Regions from separate parts of the Lysinibacillus sp. NPDC097868 genome, predicted to be linked through region 1. Evidence: riboswitches for the same ligand, from Rfam matches in the RefSeq annotation. Region 1 holds a riboswitch; each other region holds the start of a gene.

Region 1 (5,730 bases):
GAATCAACTACTTTTGTGGAAATATTATACAGATAAAAAATCCCCTGACAAAATGACATGGAATACAGGCAAATACCGTTATTTTGATAATTTATGGATGGCTCAAATTTTACTTGATATAGTTTCGTTGAAGAGTGAACCAACAGAAAAAGAGCTAGCACAACGATTTTTTAAACATTTTTGTAAAATGAATCAGATAACAGATCAAGATTTACCAAAGCCTAATGGTGCATTAATGCGTATTTAGACTTTAGCCCAAAGATAAGAATGACAGGACACTGACATATTCTCCTATCTAACACTAATGCCGAACAGTGCCTGGCTCTGTCTGCTAATAAACGAGTGGAGTTAATATAATTATTTATCAAGAACGAATTCTTATTAATGGGATTCGTTCTTTTTGTATTAAAAAATAACTAAAGATATTTTTTGTTGAATTTATTGAGCTAACGAAGTGGGGCTTTAATAGAATAAGCAAAAACCAAATATGATGAAGAAAATAGGCTCGATTCCACTGATTTTGAGTTGAGCCTATAAAACTATACCCAACAACACCCATGTGTTGCCGCATACACTCCGCACATTGTGAAGCAGTTGGCGTGGCTTAAATTAGCTGACCAACGCCTAACAACTTAATTTTAAAAAAGGCAACTAACCTTGCGTTAGTTGCCTTTTTATATGGAGTTTATCTTCGTGAGTACAAGTAATCCGCTCGATTAAGTATTTGCGGAGTCAGTTAGGTTGAGTGGAGTAATTTCCATATATAAGTATAAGTGGCTGAAAGTATTAATAAAACAATCGCCGCGTATCTTGAATAGTTTTTTTTCGTGAGGTCAACTATTGAAATTTATTTTATGAGTTAAAAGCATTACTAGAACGGGCTTATTTGAGTTTTTACCAAAATTTTCTTGTATGAAAATATAAATAATTTTGCTAAGATATCTTTTGAAATAATTTACCTTTAATACGGTCCAGAGAGGCTGAAAAGGGCTATATGATACTTTAAGCTATTATGTTAGTAATATCTTTGTTTATTCATGCCCTTTTGTCTGTCTGACGGAAGGGCATTTATTTTGCATTTTAGCTGTGATTACACAACTAACGTACCTCTTTTAAAGGAAGTCCAGTGAGGCTTAAAAGGAGAATGGAAACGTTATATTTATATAGATACATCCATTCATTCGTAAATAAAAGAGATTTATTTCATCTAGAACATACTGGAGGAGAGTAGAATGGATTATCGAAAAAAAACCGTGGTCGCATCGGTAGCTGGTTTAACATTAGAAGGCATGGACATCATGTTTATCTCATTTGCGATGACAATGATTATTGCAGAATTTAACATTGATTTAGCAACTGGAGGACTTATTTCTTCTATAACGAATGTAGGGATGCTATTAGGAGGAATTGTTTTCGGAGTTTTAGCAGATAAGTATGGAAGGGTAAAAGTCTTTACCTATACCGTCATCTTGTTTGCAATTGGTACGGCTTTAACAGGATTAGCCACTAGCATTGAACAAGTGTACCTATTTAGATTTATCGCAGGAATAGGTGCCGGAGGAGAATATGGTATTGGTATGGCGCTTGTTGCAGAAGCTTGGCCGAAAAATAAACAAGGGCGTGCGTCTTCATATGTCAGTGTAGGTGCTCAATATGGTGTTATTTTAGCAGCATTACTAAGTGCCATCATTCTTCCTACTTTAGGATGGAGAGCATTATTCTTTGTTGGTGTAATACCTGTTATTTTTGCCTTTATCGTAAGGAAAAATTTAGATGAATCACCTGAGTGGCTCGCTGCTCAGAAAAATAAAAAGGCAAGTAAGAAAGATGAAAAGGGTAAGCTGGTACAATTGTTTGAAACGCCTCGAACAGCGATTACAACAATCTCTTTAATCATAATGGCAACTGTTCAAATTGCCGGTTATAACGGATTAATGATTTGGTTACCATCGATGTTGCAACAGTCCCAAGGTTTATCTGTTTCAAGCTCTGCCATCTGGACAATTAGTACAGCGGTTGGCATGATTATTGGTATGTTAACTTTTGGACTATTCCTAGATCGATTTGGCGCAAAGCGTGCCTTTGGCGTCTTCCTTATTGCCTCAGCATGTGCTGTGTTTGTATACTCTTATGCTACGGGAAGTGTTGGTGTCCTAATAGGTGGTGCAATTGTCGGATTCTTCTCAAATGGTATGTTTGCCGGATATGGAGCGTTGATTGGTGGTCTATATCCCGTGCAAATTCGAAGTACGGCAACAAATACAATTTTTAACTTTGGTCGAGCTATAGGCGGTTTTTCACCAATCCTTGTCGGCTATATTCTACAAAGTTATGATATGAAAGTTGCGATGCTCTATTTAGCAGGTTTATATTGTATTTCCTTTATTGTCATGTTAATGCTTAAAAAAGATAATATAGGGAATGTAAGCGAAACTATATAAACAACGTAAGTTTATTTATCCACCAATTGAAATGCATTTGCGTTTTAATTGGTGGTTTTTTTAAAATCAGAGATTACTCCATTCCTGAGGACGCAATCTGTTCTCACGAGCTAAGTCCGATGCTTTATAAAAAAGGAATTGCTTCGAAGTTTCTCATGTCATGCTGAAAGAAGAAGTACCAACTTTATAAATTATATTGTGAATCGGATTATTAGAATATGGATAGTCAAGATTTTATACAATTTATGGTTCATCATTATATTTATTGCAAATAATTATTGTATAAAAGTATTTATTATGTTATTTTTTTGAAGATTTGCGCTACAAATCTTATGAAATATAGTAAATTTAAAGTTGACATAGAAAAAACGCAATAATATAATTATTTCAAACAATTAAATAAACCTCACTTTTTCGATAGTGAGGTAGAGGCGCGACAATTAACAGTACCTAATGGAGTCCGAGAAGATGAAGATGTTAGGTAGAAGGAAGTGTCGCCGAAGTATGTGTTGAGTTCTCGCCATCATATGCTGGGTCTGTAGCGAATAGTTACAGGACTGTCTTCGTAAACATACATGTTTATGAAGTTGTGCTATCTCTGTTTAGACAAACAGTGGGAATTTTAAATGGTCGATTCATTTTTAGTTTCTAGCTTTAAAAATGAGTAGGTCATTTTTGTGTTAGACAGATTCTTTTGCACAAAGAGTCTGTTTTTTTATTTGTCTAAACATTTTGGAATTAGAGGTATTTTGGAGGAATTATTATGGATAATACATCAACATTATATTATGAATTTTTACCGACTGACGGTCAAAAAATAAACGTGGAGCCAGATAAAACAGCATTACTAATTGTAGACATGCAACACCAGTTTATTAGTCGAGACGGTTTAGACGCGCAGGTTGCAAGAGAAAAGGGCATGTTTGAACAGTGGGAATACTTCTTTAATCGTATCGACAATTTAACAATTCCGAACAATAGAAAGCTTTTAGATTTTTTCCGTACTAATAAATTAGAAGTAACATTTGGTCGCATTGCTTGCCATCATAAAGATGGACGAGACCGTTCTCCTGTACAACGCCGTCCAGGATGGAACAATATTTTATTGCCAATCGGTGACCCAGGAGCGGAGATGGTGGATGAATTAAAGCCTCTTGATGATGAGATTGTTGTAAATAAAACGACAGATAGCGTATTAAGTGGAACGAATTATGAATTTTTATTGCGCAATATGGGCATTGAAACAGTAGTTTGTACAGGGGTTGTAACTGACCAATGTGTTGCTTCAACAGTTCGAAGCTTAGCTGACGCAGGATTTGAAGTTATTTTAGTTGAAGATGCATGTGCAGCTGCAACGCAACAGCTTCATGACGCTGAAATTATGATTATGAATCAAATTTATTGCCAAGTAATGAGCACAGATGAAGTAATTGATTTAGTAACGGAAGAACTTTCAAAACGCAACCCAGTGAATGTGTGAGAGGACATAGACTATGAGTCAAACACCCAATGATCATACACCACAGTTAAAGCGTGTTTTAACATTAAAAGATTTAGTCATTTATGGAATTGCTTTTATGACACCGATTGCGCCAGCTTATATTTATGGCTTTGCAGCAGAGTCTACAGGTGGGATGTTGCCATTAGCTTACTTGATTGCAATGGTTGCAATGATGTTTTCTGCCTATAGTTACGGTCGAATGGCTGCTGTTTTTCCAAATGGAGGGTCAACTTATACATATACGCAACGTGCCATCAATCCACATTTAGGATTTTTTGCAGGATGGGCAATGTTTATGGATTATGTATTAGTGCCACTCATTGTATTTATGGTAGGTGCTTCATATGCGAACGCATTAATACCATCTGTTCCGTATTGGGTATGGGTGTTACTAATTGCAGCTATTATAACTACTGTAAATATTTTAGGTATTGGTATCGCAGCAAAAACAAATCAAATCCTCGTTATATTTATGGGAATTGTAGTCGTTATTTTTGTGATTTTTTGTGTCAAGTCAATTGTCGGTGGAGAAAGTGGTACGTCGCTCTTTACTGTTGTGCCGTTCTTCAACGATGAAAAATTCGTTATGTCTGCAATTATTTCTGGTGCAGCAATGGCCTGCTTCTCGTTTTTAGGGTTCGATTCGATTACAACTCTTTCTGAAGAGGCAGTCAATCCAAAAGATGATATTTGGAAGGCAGCTATTTTAGCTTGTTTAATCGGAGGACTTATTTTTATTGGACAAGCTTATGTAGCCCAGCTCGTTTGGCCGGATGTTACAAACTTTAGCTCAGCTGATACGGCTTTATTTGATATAGCGGAAAAAGCAGGAGGTGCAGTTCTTGCAACGCTTTATACGGTTGCGATTATTGTATCGACAGTGACAGCTGGTTTAACAGGGCAAGCAAGTGCATCTCGTTTAATGTTTAGTATGGGACGTGATGAGGTACTTTCGAAAAAGTTTTTCACACATTTACATCCAAAATATCAAACACCGATATACAATATTTTATTGATGTGTGCAATTAGTGTTTTAGGAGCGCTGTTTTTATCAGCAAATTTCGTAGCAGAGTTAATGAACTTTGGAGGCCTGACAGGATTTATGTTTGTTAACTTGTCAGTAATCGTATATTACTTCTTCCGTAAAAAAGAAAAGAAAATAATTCGATACTTATTAATTCCAGGGTTAGGGTTCGGAATTTGTTTCTACTTATTCATTAATTTATCACCGATGACATTGAAGATAGGCTTTTTATGGCTTGCAATCGGTTTTATCTATGCTTTCATTACGACGAAAGGCTTCAAAAAGAAACCACCAACTTTTTCGGAATTATAAAAAACCGAAAAGCTTTCAGTAAATAGCATACCTCAGTTAGCGAGGGTTGCGACTTACGGTGTGCCCGCGGAAAGCACCGCCGTAGCGGACCTCAACGGTGATGCAAAAAGTGTTAGATTGATGTAGTCAATCTAGCACTTTTTCTTTTTTGCCCCTAATTAATTTTGTTTGAGAAAGTCTTTATCTAAATAAGCTGGATTAGGATATTTATAAAAACCTTCTCCTGAAGAAACACCCATTTTCCCTAAATCGATATATTCTGCTTTAATTTTTTCTGCTATGATTTTGGCAATTGGATCAATATCTGCCTTCATCACATTTAAGTTATATGGTGTTTCCATGCCAACTATATCTAGAAACCCGAAAGGACCTAATGGTGACCCAGTTGAAATCATCCAGTTTTTATCAATTGTATGTGGGTCTGCAATTTCATTTGCCCAAAGCCCCATACC
Region 2 (5,730 bases), on a different contig from region 1:
GCAATCCTTTTTGAGTGTCGACAAAAGGCAACATGAAGTTAACTTGATGCCTTTTGTCATTTCTTTATCCTTTTATAGTAATCAATTGGAATATTCCTACCACCTTGTTAGGCGATTGGAGCGGAGGGCGGTCGACTCCTGCTCAGAACGCATAGAACGTAAGACGTAACTATCAGCGCATTAGCGAGGGTTACGGCTTACCTCTGTGCCCGCGGAAAGCGGCTGCCCGTAGCGAAAATCAACTGTAGTAGCCATCTAAGTAAGCTAATGTGATGCATATAAAACCAGTTAAGGATGTTGCCTTCTACCTTTTAGTTTACGTGAATCTCTTCTGCTAAATTAAACTCCTCATGTAATGCGTTTGCAGCGCGGATCATTTCATCCTGTGGCACAACAACAGAAACTTTAATTTCAGAAGTACTGACCATTTTCACTGCAATATCCTCGCGGCGTAAACGGTCAAACATTCGTGCAGCAACGCCAGGATTTGATGCCATGCCTGATCCTATAATTGAAACTTTCGCTAAGCCAATTTCAAAATCTGCAAAGCTAAAACCAAGTGACAATTTACTATCCTCTAGTACACGTAAAGCATCAGCAAACTCTTCTTTTAAAATTGTAAAAGACACTGATGGTCTCACACCTTCTATAATGGCTTGCACAATAATATCAACATTAATGCGATTCTCTGCAAGAAGCGCAAACATATCTGCTAACGATGCAGTTGAGTATGTATCATAACCGATTGTTAGGCGAATGATATCAGACTCATAAGCAACACCACGTACGATTAAATTTTTCTCCATTTCAACTTCCTCCTTCAATAAAGTACCTACAGTATCAACTACGCTTGAACGAATAATGACTGGGATTTGAAATTTTTTTGCGAGCTCCACTGCACGTGGATGTAAAATATGTGAACCTAAATGAGATAGTTCAAGCATTTCATCATATGAAATCTCCTTTAACTTTCTTGCCTTTTCAATATGACGAGGATCTGCTGTATAAACACCATCCACATTTGTATAAATATCAACACGTTCCGCTTCTAATGCGGCTGCAATGGCTACTGCTGTTGTTTCTGCTCCACCCTTACCAAGTGTTGTGATATTGTGCGCACGATTAATGCCTTGTTCCCCCGCAACTACGACAATTTGTCCTTGTACCAAGTGTTCTTTCATACGGCACACATCGATATGGTCGATACGTGCATTAAAATGTTTCGCATCTGTTTGCACACCAGCTTGCCAACCAGTCAATGAAACTGCATCATAGTCTTCCTCTTGTAAAGCAATTGCAAAAAGGGCACTTGCTAGTTGTGAGGTCGTCGATAGTAGTACATCCATCTCTCGTTTAGAAGCATCGTCTGATAAATCACGTACCATCTTCGCTAAGTCTTTTGCTGTGCGACCCATCGCCGCGGTCACCACTACTACATCATAGCCAAGTTCTTTTTTGGCAATCGCTATTTTAGCGACCTCTCGAATCCGCTCAGTTGAAGCGATTGCAGGTCCGCCAAATTTCAATACAATACTCGCCATTATCATCATTCTCCTTTTATCGATTCGTCTCTAGAACAGCAAAAAGGCAGCCCTCACATAACGTGAAAGCTGCCTGCAACATGTACAATAAAAAGCTTGCGCATGTGTGATAGCTCTCCGAAACGTCAAGATTCGACAGTCTTACATCTATTAAATGCAAAACCAGCAAAGTATCGGAAACAACGATACTTTACTTCGGCAAGCTCCCCTTTCACACACTGTCACCGGATTTGTCCATCCTTCAATGTGCTACTATTGAATCTTGCACCTCTATCATCACTTAAAATAGTGAATTTATTAATTTTACCTTTATGAAAATACTTCCTTTTTATGCTTTGCTTACATAAACATTCATATAAGCTGTAATAGAACATGATAGTCTTTTCACTTCATTGTTCTATCACAACCTTAGCATATGTCTAATCCTTTGACAATGACTGTTGCTGAAAATAATTGTAAATACTGTTCGCTAAGTTCGCTGGTATTCCGGCTTCTTGAAGTGCAAGCTCACTCGCCTCACGAATCTTTTTAACAGAGCCGAAATGCTTCAATAGTTGTTGCTTGCGCTTTGGACCAACGCCTTCTATTCCATCGAGAACAGATTGGATAGCATTTTTCTCATGCTGTTGGCGTAAAAAAGTAATGGCAAAACGGTGTACTTCGTCCTGAATACGCTGTAGTAAATAAAACCCGTCACTTGTTCGCTTTAATGCAATGACATCGGGCGGATCTCCAAATAAAAGCTGGGAAGTATTATGCTTCTCATCTTTTGCTAAGCCAGCAATTGGGATAACAAGACCAAGCTCATCCTCTAACACTTCTCGCGCTACTTCCATCTGCCCTTTACCACCATCTATTAGAACTAAATCAGGTAATGGCAAGCCTTCTTTTAATACTCGCGTGTAACGGCGACGTATCACTTCTTGCATTGCTCCGTAATCGTCATGTTTAGCGGCTGTGCGTGTTTTGTATTTACGATATTCCTTCTTTGCAGGTTTACCATCAATAAACACGACCATTGCTGATACCGCATCAGCACCGTGCATATGACTATTATCAAATGCTTCAATGCGAAGTGGTGCTGAAATCCCTATTGCTTCACCCAATGCCTCGCAAGCACCGATTGTTCGCTCTTCCTGTCGCTCGATTAACTGGAATTTCGCCGCCACAGCAATTTCTGCATTTTTCATGGCCAAATCTACTAATTCTTTTTTTTGCCCTCGCTTCGGTGTTAGCACTTTAACCTCTAATAATTCCGTTAAAATTGCTGCATCAATCGCCTGAGGTATAAAAATTTCCTTAGGCTTAATATGCTCAGGCTTTTCATAAAAACGGCCGACAAATGTTAAAAATTCTTCCTCAACATCCTGATAAATAGGGAAAATGGAAACATCGCGTTCAATCAGCTTACCTTGACGAACGAAAAAGACTTGTACACACATCCAGCCCTTTTCAACTGCATAACCGAATACATCTCGATTCGTTGTATCACTGGACACAATTTTTTGCTTTTGCATAACCGTTTCAATATGTGCAATTTGATCGCGGAACTCCTTCGCTCGCTCAAATTCTAGTTGCTCAGCTGCAGCCAACATTTTCGCTTCAAGCTCTTTTTTTACTGTCTCCACTCCACCATTTAAGAACTTCGTCATATCTTCAATCATATCGTGATATACTTGTGCATCAATTTCTTTTACACACGGCGCTAAACATTGTCCCATATGGTAATATAAGCAAACTTTCGAAGGTAATTGTACACATTTCCGAAGTGGATATAGTCTATCGAGCAACTTTTTTGTCTCACTTGCTGCATACGCATTTGGATAAGGGCCAAAGTATTTTGCTTTATCTTTTTTTACTTTACGTGTTGTAATAAGACGTGGATATTTTTCGTTCGTAATTTTTATATACGGATATGTTTTATCATCCGTTAGCATGATGTTGTATTTAGGATCGTGTAGCTTAATAAGGTTCAACTCTAGAATGAGTGCCTCTAAATTAGAAGAAGTCACAATGTACTCAAAATCCTCAATCTCACCAACAAGGCGCTGTGTTTTTCCTTCATGCGTTCCTGTAAAATATGAACGTACTCGATTTTTAAGCACCTTTGCCTTACCTACATAAATAATTGTCCCTTGTCGATCCTTCATCAAATAGCAGCCAGGCTGATCTGGTAAAATATCAAGCTTTCGTTTAATTAAATCATTCATCGCCTACCTGCCCCCCTTTTTGATGTCTTAATAATAACCGCCATTCCATTACCATTCTCTTATTGCCTTTCAATCTTTACGAAAATAAGAAAATTTATTGAAAAACGAGCGTTTATTGATTTTCCTCTATCTATTATATAACGAAAAAAAGCCAAGCACATCTAAAGATGGCTCAGCTCTTTATTTTACGAATTAAGCATGTTTAGCGATGAATGCTTCTAATGCTTCTTTTGGTTGGAAACCAACAGTTTTGTCTACTAATTCACCGTTTTTGAATAAAAGCAATGAAGGGATAGACATGATTTGGTATTGTGCTGCAGTACCTTGGTTATTATCCACATCTACTTTTACGATTTTAGCCGCACTACCTGCAGCGTCCATTTCTTCAAGAACTGGACCAATCATTTTACATGGTCCACACCAAGCAGCCCAAAAGTCGACTAATACTAAGCCTTCTTTAATATCATCTTGAAACGTTGCATCTGTTGCATGTACAATTGCCATTTGAAATCCTCCTTAAATCTTACTATGGTTGTAGTATAGCACGGATAAAATAGCTTGAGCGAACAATCTGCCTGCAATGTATATTTTATGAAAAACGTGTCAAAAAAATAAATAACGCCAATTAATTTACTTGATGTCGGCCTTTAAATACATACGTTAACGTAATAAAGATGTAAATTGCTAACGTAATTCCTGTCACGATAATAGAGGTTGTAAAAATAATCCCAATGAGTATGGCACTTAACGCTATAATCGCTATCCAAGTTGTATACGGAAACCATTTAACTTCATAGGCGCTTGTGTTTTCTGATTGTTTTTTTCGTGATTTTAAATGGGCAATCGCAATAATTAACCAAATAAATAATACTGTATAGCCAAGGGACCCCATTAAGAAATCGAAAGTCTTGCTTCCAGCAAATAAAGAAAAGATTACACCTAAATATAAAGCTAACGTACACATTAAAATAGCATATACAGGAACTTTTCGTTTAGATAAATGAGCAAAGATTTTAGGAACACGACCGTCTACAGCTTGTGTATACAGTACTCGAGATGAACCATAAAGCCCTGAATTCATAGAAGAAATAATAGCAAGTAAAACAACAGCATTCATAATATGGTCTGCACCTGGAATTCCGATCATTTTAAATACCATTACAAATGGACTTTCAGGGACACCATTTACTTCATTCCAAGGAATCAAGCTTACGATAATAAAGAACGGAAGTAGATAGAACGTAACAATACGGACTAATGTACTGCGAACCGCTTTTGGGACTACTTTTTCAGGATTTTTTGTTTCAGCTAATGTAATCCCAATGATTTCTGTACCACCATAAGAATAAATGACAACAAGCATTGCAGCTATTAACCCAGTTGATCCGTTAGGGAAAAAGCCTCCGTGTTCAGTTAAGTTAGAAAAACCAACTGCTGTATGATTTCCAAACGTACCAAACAATAAAATAAGTCCTGCAATAATAAATACAATAATAACAGTGATTTTAATCATCGCTAGCCAGTATTCTGTTTCTGCAAAAAGTTTTACGGATAACAGGTTAATGGCTGTCACTAATATTGAAACAGATAGCGCAAGTATCCAAACCGGATATTGCGGTAGCCAATATTGAATAAAAATAGCAGCCACTACTGATTCTGCTGTAATATTTAAAACCCACATTTTCCAATAGATCCAATCAAGGAAATACGCAGGGTATTTTCCTAACACAGATTCAACTAAATCCCTGAACGTTCTTGCTTCTTTATTTCGAACGGCCATTTCGGCTAAACCTTGCATGACAAATAATAAGATAATGCCTCCTACTAAATACGCAATAAGCACAGACGGCCCTGCCATATCAATAGCTGCACTACTTCCTTTAAATAATCCAGCACCAATGGCACCACCTAACGCCATCATTGTGATATGACGCGAGGTCATAGTTCGTTTTAATTGTTGACTGTTGTTTTCCACTTTC
Region 3 (5,730 bases), on a different contig from region 1:
GCGCTCATCAATGCATTTAAAATTGGTGATGCGTAATTGACTATCTAAAATAAAGGCAGCTCTTTTCCCCTCACTGACAATTAATTCAATAAAATCTGTTTGACTATGCCTTACATGCTCCATCGAAACTTCAGCAATTAACCTGCCATTATTAATGACCCCAATTGTATCAGCCATTTGCTCAATTTCAGCTAAAATATGACTGGAAACAATAATAGTAATGCCATATTCTTTACTTAACATCTTGAATAATTCTCTTAACTCTCTTATACCAACTGGATCAAGACCATTAATAGGTTCATCTAAAATTAGCAACTCTGGTTTAGTCATTATCGCACGTGCAATACCTAAACGTTGTTTCATCCCTAACGAAAAATCCTTTACTCTTTTACCATCCACATTGGTTAGCTTTACTAAATCAAGCACATGGCCGATTTCGTTTTTATTGTAATAACCCATATATTCGCAATGTAATTCGAGGTTTTCTTGTGCTGTTAACTTTTCATAGAAAATGGGGTATTCAATGATTGTACCCATTCTTTTTAGTACTTCGTACGACCGATCTGTTAATTTTTCACCGAAGATTTCAATATCCCCACTTGTCGGTTTGGCCAGATTAGTTAACATTTTCATAATCGTTGTTTTCCCCGCTCCATTTGGACCCAAAAAACCATATATCTCTCCTCTCTTAACATGCATATTGACTGTGGAAACCACTTCGTTTCCATCATAGACTTTTGTAAGCTGATTTGTTTTCACAATATACGCCATTTAAACCTCTCCCTTATATGTGGCTTCCTTTATTATAAGAAGTAAAACTCTCTATTTTATTACTTGATTCTTACAAATTCCTTAAGAGAAGAAGAAAAGCCTGTAGAGCTTTTTTAGCTCTACAGGCAGGGCTAGATTAGTACATCATTCTTTTTAATGAAATCGTAAAAACCGTCTTTTCATAAGGGATGCTTTTCAGTTGGATTGTACCATTCATTATTTCTACAAGTCGCTTTGTTATCGTTAGACCCAGCCCACTACCTTGAAATGATTTATTTCTTGAGTCTTCAAGCGTATACATCCTTTCAAATACGCTGTCTATATGATATTCATCAATACCTTTCCCACAATCCCAAACATCAATATAAACATCGGTAGCGTCATTCCTAACTGTTAGCCCAATTACATGTCCTTCTGCCCCGTAAGCAATCGCATTGGCGATTAAATTGTTCAATACTCTATCTAACGCATCTTCGTTGCCTAGAGCATACATCGGTGTTTCAGGTATGTGAATGTCAATATGAAGGCCCATCGACATCACCATATCGTAAAATGATAAAATATTTTTTCGGCATATTTCACTTACGTTTACTTTTGTTATTGGGTATTCTGTATCGCCCGCTTCAATTTTTGCCAAATCAAAAAATGTATGAATAAGCTTCAATACTTCCTCCGTTTTTAAATGGATTCCTGAAAGTAAGCGATTGTGTTCTGTATCTTTTAACGACTGTTGTAGCTGCAACATTTCTGTATAGCCTAGCACAACAGTTAACGGTGTTTTTAGATCATGCGAAATATTGGCAAGCATCTTTTTCATTGAACTTTCTGTTTTTCGATGTTTGGCTAATATTTTGTGCGTATCATTCAGTAATGCATTTATAGTAGTAAGCAGTTGCTGTAGTTCTTGATTCGAAGTAGCAACTAAAATTTTCTCGTTGGATTGTTCGTTCATAATAGCTTGTAGTTTGGTGTGCATGTATCTGAGCGTAACGTTTTGCTCACGTTTTCTTTTCAACTGAAAAAGAATGATTGCTAAGAGAAAAAGAATAATGGTAGATAAAAATAGCGTCATACGCCTAGCCCTCTAATTTATAGCCAATTCCCCAAAGTGTTTTAATATACTGAGGGTTGGAAGGGTCATCTTCAATTTTTTCTCGCAATCTTCTAATATGCACATTAATAATATTTTCATCACCATAATATTCATCATTCCAAATGAGTTGATAGATTTGCTGTTTGGTAAATACGCGATTCCGATTTGTGATAAATAGCTTTAAAATAGCAAATTCCTTTGAAGTTAGTTTCACCTGTTGTTGGTCTTTTTCAACTGAGAAATTAACGACATCAATCACTAAGTTACCAATTGTCACTGTCCCCTTCTTTTCCTCCATCGGGCTTGAATATTGTGTGGCCCTTCGTATTGCAGCCTTCACACGCGCTGAAAATTCCAACATTGAAAATGGCTTTGCAATATAATCATCCGCACCTAATCCAAGACCTAATGCTTTATCAACATCACTGTCTTTTGCTGACATCATAATAATAGGTAGTGCTTCTTTTTCTCGAATTATTTTTAATACTTCTAATCCATCTAGTTTAGGCATCATAATATCCAAAATAACTAAATCAAACGTTTTGCATAAACAAATTTGCACTGCTTCTTCACCATTTGTAACGGATGTAACAGCAAAGCCCTCCATTGTTAAAAACTTGTCGACCATTTCTCGTATGGTTTCATCATCTTCAACTAGTAATATACGTTTTTGCATGTTTAGGCACCTCTTTTCAATAAAGCATTATCTTTAATTCCCATTTGCTTTAACAGTTTTACATTTTTATCCTGTCTCTATATAGCTTACCATAGGTTTTTTTAAAAGTGCCTGGCACTCAAACAATTCTCAAACAATTTTCCAAGCTAATTAGACTCCTGCGCCGTACGCAACGGAAATCAACGCCAAATAAATAAAAGCTGCCCTATAACTAATAGGACAGCTTTTATTTCTATTTTTCTACTTTTAAATCACACTTTTGCAGTGGAATCATTTTTGTTTTATGTTTTATTTTATAGCCCAACCACAAGGCGATAAACAGTGGTATACCGATGTATGAAACAAGGACACCATACCAGTCAATTGAATGGCCTGTGAAAGCTGTATAGTTTTGACCAACTACAACAATCATACACACTGTAAATGCAAAGAGTGGCCCGAATGGATATAACTTTGCTTTATATGGTAGTAATTTTGAATCTAAGCCTTGAGCTTCAAAAGCTCTACGGAAGCGGTAATGACTAAAGGCTATACCAAGCCATGCAATGAAGCCTGACATCCCAGATGCGTTTAAAAGCCACATATAGACAACGCCATCACCAAAGAATGATGCTAAAAATGCTAAGCAACCTACTGCTAATGTCAACAGCAATGCGTAAATCGGAATTCCGCGACGGCTTAGCTTAGCGAAAATCTTAGGTGCATGTCCATCTACTGCTAATTGCCATAACATACGTGATGATGCATATAATCCAGAATTACCTGCAGATAACATCGCCGTTAAAATAATGGCATTCATTAATGAAGCAGCAAAGGCAATTCCTAAGCGGTCAAACACTAATGTGAATGGTGAAACAGCAATATCTTCAGATAATAAACGAGCATCTGTAAATGGAATTAACATCCCAATCGCTGCAATGGCTAAAATGTAAAATAAAATAATACGCCAGAAAACGGACTTAACAGCCTTCGGGATATTTTTACCAGGATCATCCGTTTCCCCAGCCGTTATCCCTAATAGTTCTGTCCCTTGGAACGAGAAGCCTGCTGCTAGAAATATTCCGAATGTAGCAAGGAAGCCACCGTGGAATGGTCCATCACTTATAAAGAAATTCGTAAAGCCTACAGGAGCTTGCCCACCTAAAATACCAAAAATCATCAATAGGCTGACAATAATGAAGACAATAACAGTCGCAACTTTTATCATTGCAAACCAATATTCACTTTCACCATAGCTTTTTACAGATAGTAAATTGAATGTTAGTACAATCGCAATAAATATGACTGTCCATAGTGCTGAAGAGCTGTCTGGGAACCAGTATTTCATTATAAGAGAAACTGCTGCAATTTCAGCGGCAATTGTAATCGCCCAGTTATACCAGTAGTTCCAGCCAAGTGCAAAGCCAAGCGCTGGATCTACAAATTTTGTTGCATACGTACTAAATGAACCTGATGACGGCATATAAGCTGCCATTTCACCTAAGCTCGTCATTAAGAAGTACACCATAATGCCGATTAATGCATAAGCAAGAAGTGCACCACCTGGTCCAGCCTGTGCTATAGCACCACCACTTGCTAAAAATAGCCCAGTTCCGATAGTACCGCCTAACGAAATCATTGTTATATGGCGGCTTTTTAATTCTTTTTTCAACTCTGGTGCTTTATGACCGAGCTGATTAGTTTTTATCTCACTCACGTTAAAGCTTCCTTCCTTTTCTAAGAGGCAAAAAAATGCCATCACATGAACGTTGTGATGGCTAAGTAAATCCTCTGTTTCTTAAAAATGATAGCACAACACGTTGTCCAACGTGACAGTTCTGTTCCTTTCGGAGACAGCCCCAGCATGAGGTTTTCAAGTCCCCTCACACTTCGGCAATATTTCCTTTCAGCTAACATCTTTAATGCTTGTCATCTCCATTAGCTTACTTATAAATACCGCGACCTCTACCTCAATACAAACATGAGGCATATAATTATTAAATTTATGATGTGTCTTAGTTTAACATACGACCTAAGACATTTCAATAAAACGATTAATGTTCTGTATTTTATGAATATTCTACTATTTTTATTATTGTGTTAAAGTGTTATAGTGGTTCGAATTATAATTGTTCTATTAGGGAGGTACTTATTTTGACAACTAACGAGGAATCTACTTATCTTAGCAGAAAGATTAACTGGAAGGGCACAACTCTCTTATTAGTCATCGGTGTAATTTTTCTTGCTTCGACATTACGTATGCCATTAACGGTTGTAGGACCAATTATTTCCTTCATTCGTGAGGATCTCGGTATATCTAACGTTCTTGCAGGCTTTCTAACAACCATTCCATTGCTTGCATTCGCGCTAGTGTCACCTATTGCCCCAGTAATAGCAAGAAAACTGGGTCTTGAATTAACATTATTTATATCAACAATTTTATTAGCACTAGGAATTGTGCTGCGCTCACTTGGAACAACTGGATTACTCGTATTTGGTACAATGATAATAGGTGTAGCTATTTCATTTGGTAACGTCCTTATTCCAGGGCTACTTAAAATGAAATTCCCTTATCATGTTGGATTACTGATGGCATTTTTCACCATGTCCATGAACTTAACAGCTGGAATTGGCGCTGGTATTAGTTATCCCATTGCCAATGCATCTCTTGGCTGGCAAGGTGCACTTGCAATCGCTCTAGCTCTTGTCGTAGTGACTATTTTGATTTGGATCCCACAGTTAAAATTTAATAAGCCTGAACCAACTGTAGCCACTACGAAAGCACGTATACCATTGTGGAAATCACCAGTTACTTGGGCAGTCACTGGCGCGATGGGTTTACAATCATTATTATTTTATACAACCGCAGCTTGGATTCCTGAAATCTATATTGCACAAGGAATAGCCGCAGATCGAGCAGGTTGGATGTTTTCCATCATGCAAATTTCACAAGTACCTATGGCTTTAGCTGTACCGATTATCGCTAGTAAAATGACATCACAGCGACCTCTCGTTTTAATGTTTACTGCCTTTTATTTCATCGGCTTTACTGGCCTTGTCATGGAATGGACTAGTCTTGCTGTATTGTGGATGATATTGCTAGGCTTAGCAGGCGGCGCATCATTTTCACTTGCAATGATGTTCTTTACACTTCGTACACGGACGGCATTTGAGGCCGCTGATTTATCTGGCTTTGCACAATCATTAGGCT
Region 4 (5,730 bases), on a different contig from region 1:
TTATGCTGAGATGCAGGTTGCTTACGATCACGTAAAAGAAATGGCAGAAAAAGATGAACATAAACATTTAGAAATGCCAGAAGAATTAAAAATTAATTTCCCACAAGTTGATACAGCGGTAGGTGCTGAGCGTTTAGAAACGATTAACGAAGAACTACTTGTGTTTGAACAAAACTTCGAGCCACAAAAGAAATTAGGCAAAATTTTAGAAAAACGTCGTGATGCATTTGCATCTGCAAAAATTGATTGGGGTCATGCTGAAACATTAGCATACGCAACAATTATTCAAGATGGTACGCCAGTACGATTTACTGGTCAAGATGCTCAACGTGGTACATTCTCACAACGTCATTTAGTGTTACATGACAAAAATAACGGTAACGTATTTACACCACTTCACCATATTTCTGGTGCAAGCGCTTCATTTACAGTACACAACTCACCATTGACAGAAGCTGGGGTGGTTGGCTTTGAATACGGTTACAATTTAGAAAAAGGTAACGTACTTTCAGTATGGGAAGCGCAATTTGGTGACTTTGCGAACATGGCTCAAGTGATGTTTGATAACTTCATTTCAGGGGCACGTTCTAAGTGGGGGCAAAAATCTGGCTTCGTCATTCTTTTACCTCACGGTTATGAAGGGCAAGGTCCTGAACACTCTTCAAGCCGTATGGAGCGCTATTTACAAATGTCTGCTGAAAATAACTGGTTTGTTGCAAACTGCTCGAATGCAGGGAACTACTACCACTTATTACGTCGTCAAGCAGCATTGTTGGAAACAGAAGGTGTGCGTCCATTAGTTGTTGTATCACCAAAATCGTTACTTCGTCATCCATTAGCTGCAGCAAATGCTGAACAATTAGCAAATGGCTCATTCCAAGAAGTAATCGAGCAACCAGGTTTAGGTTCAAAAACTAAATCTGTTGAACGAATTGTATTAGGTACGGGTAAAGTAATGATTGACTTAGCAGACCGCGTGAAAGATGGAGAAGGCTTCGATCATTTACACATTGTTCGTGTAGAGCAACTTTACCCATTCCCAACAGCGCAAGTTGCTGATATTATTGCTAAGTATCCTAACGCTAAAGAAATCGTATGGGTACAAGAAGAACCTAAAAACCAAGGTACTTGGAATTACGCATTGGAAACATTATATGAACTATCTGAAGGCAAAAAGCTTCGTTATGTAGGTCGTCCTGCAATGAGTTCAACTTCAGAAGGTGATGCAGATTCTCATAAAGCAGCTCAATCAGCTCTAATTGAAGAAGCAGTTGCTGAAACGGTAAAAGTAAACTAAATATATCATTATTACTGGAAGCTGGGCTACATGCCTAAGGCGGTAGCCCTTTTATGTGCATGATACGCATGCACGTTAATCAAAGGAGGAAATGAAAGTGGCTGAAATTAAAGTCCCTGAATTAGCAGAATCGATTACAGAAGGTAGTATTGCACAATGGGTTAAAAAAGTGGGAGACCGCGTGGAAAAAGGTGAATTCATCGTTGAGCTTGAAACAGATAAAGTAAATGCTGAAATCATTTCTGAAGAAGCTGGGGTGTTAACACAAATTTTAGCTGAAGAAGGCGATACTGTTCTAGTAGGTCAAGTAATCGCAGTTGTAGAAGCGGGCGAAGGGGCAGCACCAGCACCAGCAGCAGCAGCAGCACCAGTTGCGGAAGCACCAACACCAACACCAGCAGCACCTCAAGCGGTAGCAGCACCAACACCAGCAGCACCTGTTGTAGAAGAAACTTCTGGCGAGCGTGTAATTGCATCTCCTGCTGCACGTAAACTTGCTCGTGAAAAAGGTATTGATCTTGCAGCTGTATCTCCAGTTGATCCACAAGGTCGCGTACGTGTACAAGACGTTGCAGCTCACGGTACAGCACCTGTAGCAGCACCTCAAGCAACACCAGCAGCACCAAAAGCAGTAGTAGCTGTTGACGAGTCACGTGTTACAGTTGAAAAAATGAGCCGTCGTCGTCAAACAATTGCTAAACGTTTATTAGAAGTTAAGCAATCGACTGCTATGCTTACAACATTCAATGAAGTAGATATGACAAATGTTATGGCATTACGTTCTCGTAAAAAAGATCAATTCTTTGAGTCTACTGGCTCTAAGCTTGGTTTCATGTCATTCTTCACAAAAGCTGTTGTTGCAGCACTTAAAAAATACCCTTATGTGAATGCTCAAATCGTTGGCGATGAAATTCACTTAAATAACTTCTTTGATATTGGTGTAGCTGTATCAACTGAAGAAGGTTTAGTAGTACCAGTTGTACGTGATGCTGACCGCAAAAACTTTGCTGAAATTGAAGATTCAATTGCAGACTTAGCTAAAAAAGCACGCGATAAAAAATTAGGTTTAGCTGATCTTCAAGGTGGTTCATTCACAATTACAAATGGCGGTGTATTCGGTTCATTAATGTCAACACCTATTATGAATGGTACACAAGCTGCTATTTTAGGAATGCACTCAATTAAAAAACGCCCAGTAGAAGTAAATGGCGAAGTTGAAATTCGTCCTATGATGTACTTAGCATTATCTTACGACCACCGTATTATCGATGGTAAAGATTCTGTAGGCTTCCTTAAAACGGTTAAAGAGTTACTTGAAAATCCAGAAGATTTATTATTAAATTCTTAATTCAATAAATTATGTGTTCAAACCCTGCAAACTTAACTGTTTAGCAGGGTTTTTCATTTTAGATTGATTTCCCCTTTAATGAAATTTACTTGATGGTATAAATGGCCTTTATTGGACTGGGAAATCGATTCTTATGGTTTATAAATCTTGTTGTTTATAATAAAAATTTGTGAAATGATGGCAAACATAGTTAATGTTATTCTACTTTATTTATGGATTTTAAAAGGATTATAGACTAATTTTGTAATTAGTCAGAAAAATGATAAAACTATCTTGACGACTATGCTAGCTTTATAGTAATATCTATATAACAATTAAATAAACAAACCTCACTTTTGTTTTTGTTTTTTGTGAGGTAGAGGCGCGGTATTTATTAGTCCATTGCTGAGTATAAGCAAGCGAAGACGTAATGGAGAAGGAAATATCGCCGAAGTATAAAAGGAGCTCGTACTTTTATGCTGGGTCTGCAGTGAATAAGTGCAGGACTGTCCTAGTAAATTTAATTCCAGTTTACTAGGTTGTGCTATCTCGGATACATGGAAATTATAGTGAGGATTTGGGCAACTGTCAATAAAAGGTAAGACCTAAGTTCAAAACTTAGGTCTTTTTTTGTACAGTTGCTTTATTTTTTTTACAGAAAAGGGGAGTTTTAGATGAAAAGAAAATGGTTGTTATTTATGTTAACAGCAATGACAGCAATCTTGTTAGCGGCTTGCGGTACTGGTGACAAGGATGAAAAGACAACAGGTGATGGTTCAAAGGAAGAAACTGGTGGAGAATTCCGCATTGGAATGGAAGCAGGTTATCCACCATTTAACTGGACTCAGCAAGATGATGCAAATGGAGCAGTAAAAATTGCTGATAATGCAGAGTATGCAGGCGGTTATGATGTACAAATGGCGAAAAAAATCGCTGAAGGTTTAGGTAAAAAATTAGTAGTTGTAAAAATGGAGTGGGATGGTTTAGTACCTGCGCTTCAGTCAAAAAAAATCGATGCGATTGTAGCAGGGATGTCTCCAACAGAAGAACGTAAACAAACAATTGATTTTACTGAAAACTACTATACTTCTGATTTTGTAATGGTTATTAAAAAAGGTAGCAAGTATGAAAATGCAAAATCAATTCAAGATTTCTCAGGCGCAAAAGTTACATCTCAGCTAAATACATCTAACTATAATGTTATCGATCAAATTAAAGGTGTAGAAAAGCAAACAGCGATGGAAAACTTCTCTGCAATGCGTGTAGCGCTAGAAGCTGGCAAAATTGATGGCTATGTAGCTGAACGTCCAGAAGGTATTTCGGCAGCAGCAGCTAATGACAAATTCACATTTGTATCTTTTGAAGAGGGATTTGATACAGATATTTCAAATACTTCAATTGCAGTTGGTTTACGTAAAGGTGATGCTAGTCTAGATAAAATCAATGAAATTTTAAAAGGTATTTCAGAAGATGATCGCCAAAAAATTATGGAAGAAGCTATTCTTCAACAACCTGCAGCTCAGTAATGCAAAAAGTGATAGGGTTGTCCTTAACAAAAAAACAGCATACTGGCAGTTCCGAGTATGCTGTTTTCTCCAAGAGAAAATTCACCTACAACATATGAAAAGAGAAGTTGATTTTTACTAATTGAAAGTCGTGACATTTTACTAAGAGCGACTAGGACAACCTTTATCATATTTAGTTTGTTCAGAGAGGAAGTCATTCTGAATAAAGTCATGTCTAAGAAGTGTGTCACATATTTTGAATAAAGCAAATTAATTCAAATGAAGAGATGATTTCACTAAAGGCATAATTGATATAAAGCAACAACACGTTGTTAGGAGGAACATCATGAGTTTAGAATGGATCATTTCTATTATAGAAAACAACTGGCAAATGTTTTTACGAGGTGCGTATTATACGTTACTCATTTCAACAATCAGTACAATTATTGGTGCATTCATCGGATTTTTTATTGGGATTATGCATACCATTCCAGTTCGTAAAAAAAGTATAAAACATTTTTTATTAAAATTAATTAATTTTATACTGACATGCTATGTTGAATTTTTCCGTGGTACACCAATGATTGTACAGGCAATGGTAGTATTTTACGGATTAGATATTGCTTTTGGTATCGATATGCACTTCATTACTGCCGGTATTTTAGTCGTTTCACTGAATACTGGTGCTTATATGGCTGAAATCGTACGTGGTGGGATTGTCTCTATCGATAAAGGTCAATATGAGGCTGCTTCTGCGATTGGCATGGGGCATGTGCAAATTATGATGCATGTTGTATTACCGCAAGTTGCACGCAACATCTTACCAGCAACAGGAAACCAATTAATTATGAATATTAAGGATACGGCCGTTTTAAGTGTAATTGGTGTAACGGAATTATTCTTTCAAACAAAATCGATTTCGGGTAACAACTTCCGTTATTTCGAATCTTTCTTTGTCGCATGTGTGCTTTATTTCATTATGACATTTACGGCTTCAAGAATTTTACTATATGTAGAAAAACGTCTTGACGGTCCGGATGCTTATCACAAAGAACTGAAAGAAATTGACTAGGGGGAACGAACAAATGGCAATCATTCAAATAGAACATTTAAGTAAATCATTTGGTCGTAACCAAGTATTAAAAGATGTGAATTTTAAAGTAGAAAAGGGAGAGGTTGTATGTCTAATCGGTTCATCCGGATCCGGCAAGTCAACACTCCTTCGTTGCATTAATTTACTTGAAACGCCAAATGGTGGGGAAATTATTTATAAAGGGGAAAATATTTTACACGCAAAGCATAACATTCAAGCTTATCGTACGCATTTAGGAATGGTTTTCCAACAGTTTAATTTGTTTAACAATCACAATGTGCTTAAAAATTGTACAGTTGGACAGGTAAAAGTGTTAAAACGTTCAAAAGAAGAAGCTGAAAAAACAGCTTTAAAGTATCTTAAAATCGTCGGGATGGATCAATATGTGAATGCAAAACCTCGTCAACTTTCTGGTGGTCAAAAGCAACGTGTGGCCATTGCACGTGCATTATCTATGAACCCAGATGTAATGCTTTTTGATGAGCCAACATCCGCTCTAGATCCAGAA

What was found. Region 1 has a riboswitch for lysine ahead of ACIQXJ_RS21790 (cysteine hydrolase family protein). Riboswitches for the same ligand answer to the same signal wherever they lie in the genome.
Region 2: linked by a shared signal. The riboswitch ahead of ACIQXJ_RS13675 (aspartate kinase) and the one ahead of ACIQXJ_RS21790 (cysteine hydrolase family protein) in region 1 are both predicted to bind lysine.
Region 3: linked by a shared signal. The riboswitch ahead of ACIQXJ_RS18880 (amino acid permease) and the one ahead of ACIQXJ_RS21790 (cysteine hydrolase family protein) in region 1 are both predicted to bind lysine.
Region 4: linked by a shared signal. The riboswitch ahead of ACIQXJ_RS07205 (transporter substrate-binding domain-containing protein) and the one ahead of ACIQXJ_RS21790 (cysteine hydrolase family protein) in region 1 are both predicted to bind lysine.

Annotation. Positions count from the first base shown of each region.
Region 1 is NZ_JBIWBS010000006.1:35,640-41,369, forward strand. It holds gene ACIQXJ_RS21780 (malate synthase) at 1-247, shown strand, start outside; gene ACIQXJ_RS21785 (MFS transporter) at 1,233-2,441, shown strand; lysine riboswitch at 2,860-3,044, shown strand; gene ACIQXJ_RS21790 (cysteine hydrolase family protein) at 3,205-3,921, shown strand; gene ACIQXJ_RS21795 (APC family permease) at 3,935-5,278, shown strand; gene ACIQXJ_RS21800 (3-hydroxyacyl-CoA dehydrogenase) at 5,437-5,730, opposite strand, start outside.
Region 2 is NZ_JBIWBS010000001.1:2,708,610-2,714,339, forward strand. It holds gene ACIQXJ_RS13675 (aspartate kinase) at 312-1,541, opposite strand; lysine riboswitch at 1,644-1,822, opposite strand; gene uvrC (excinuclease ABC subunit UvrC) at 1,961-3,751, opposite strand; gene trxA (thioredoxin) at 3,944-4,255, opposite strand; gene ACIQXJ_RS13690 (amino acid permease) at 4,377-5,730, opposite strand, start outside.
Region 3 is NZ_JBIWBS010000003.1:408,823-414,552, forward strand. It holds gene ACIQXJ_RS18865 (ABC transporter ATP-binding protein) at 1-771, opposite strand, end outside; gene ACIQXJ_RS18870 (sensor histidine kinase) at 908-1,843, opposite strand; gene ACIQXJ_RS18875 (response regulator transcription factor) at 1,848-2,540, opposite strand; gene ACIQXJ_RS18880 (amino acid permease) at 2,773-4,236, opposite strand; lysine riboswitch at 4,320-4,495, opposite strand; gene ACIQXJ_RS18885 (CynX/NimT family MFS transporter) at 4,674-5,730, shown strand, end outside.
Region 4 is NZ_JBIWBS010000001.1:1,467,264-1,472,993, forward strand. It holds gene ACIQXJ_RS07195 (2-oxoglutarate dehydrogenase E1 component) at 1-1,297, shown strand, start outside; gene odhB (2-oxoglutarate dehydrogenase complex dihydrolipoyllysine-residue succinyltransferase) at 1,395-2,645, shown strand; lysine riboswitch at 2,994-3,179, shown strand; gene ACIQXJ_RS07205 (transporter substrate-binding domain-containing protein) at 3,299-4,150, shown strand; gene ACIQXJ_RS07210 (amino acid ABC transporter permease) at 4,476-5,201, shown strand; gene ACIQXJ_RS07215 (amino acid ABC transporter ATP-binding protein) at 5,215-5,730, shown strand, end outside.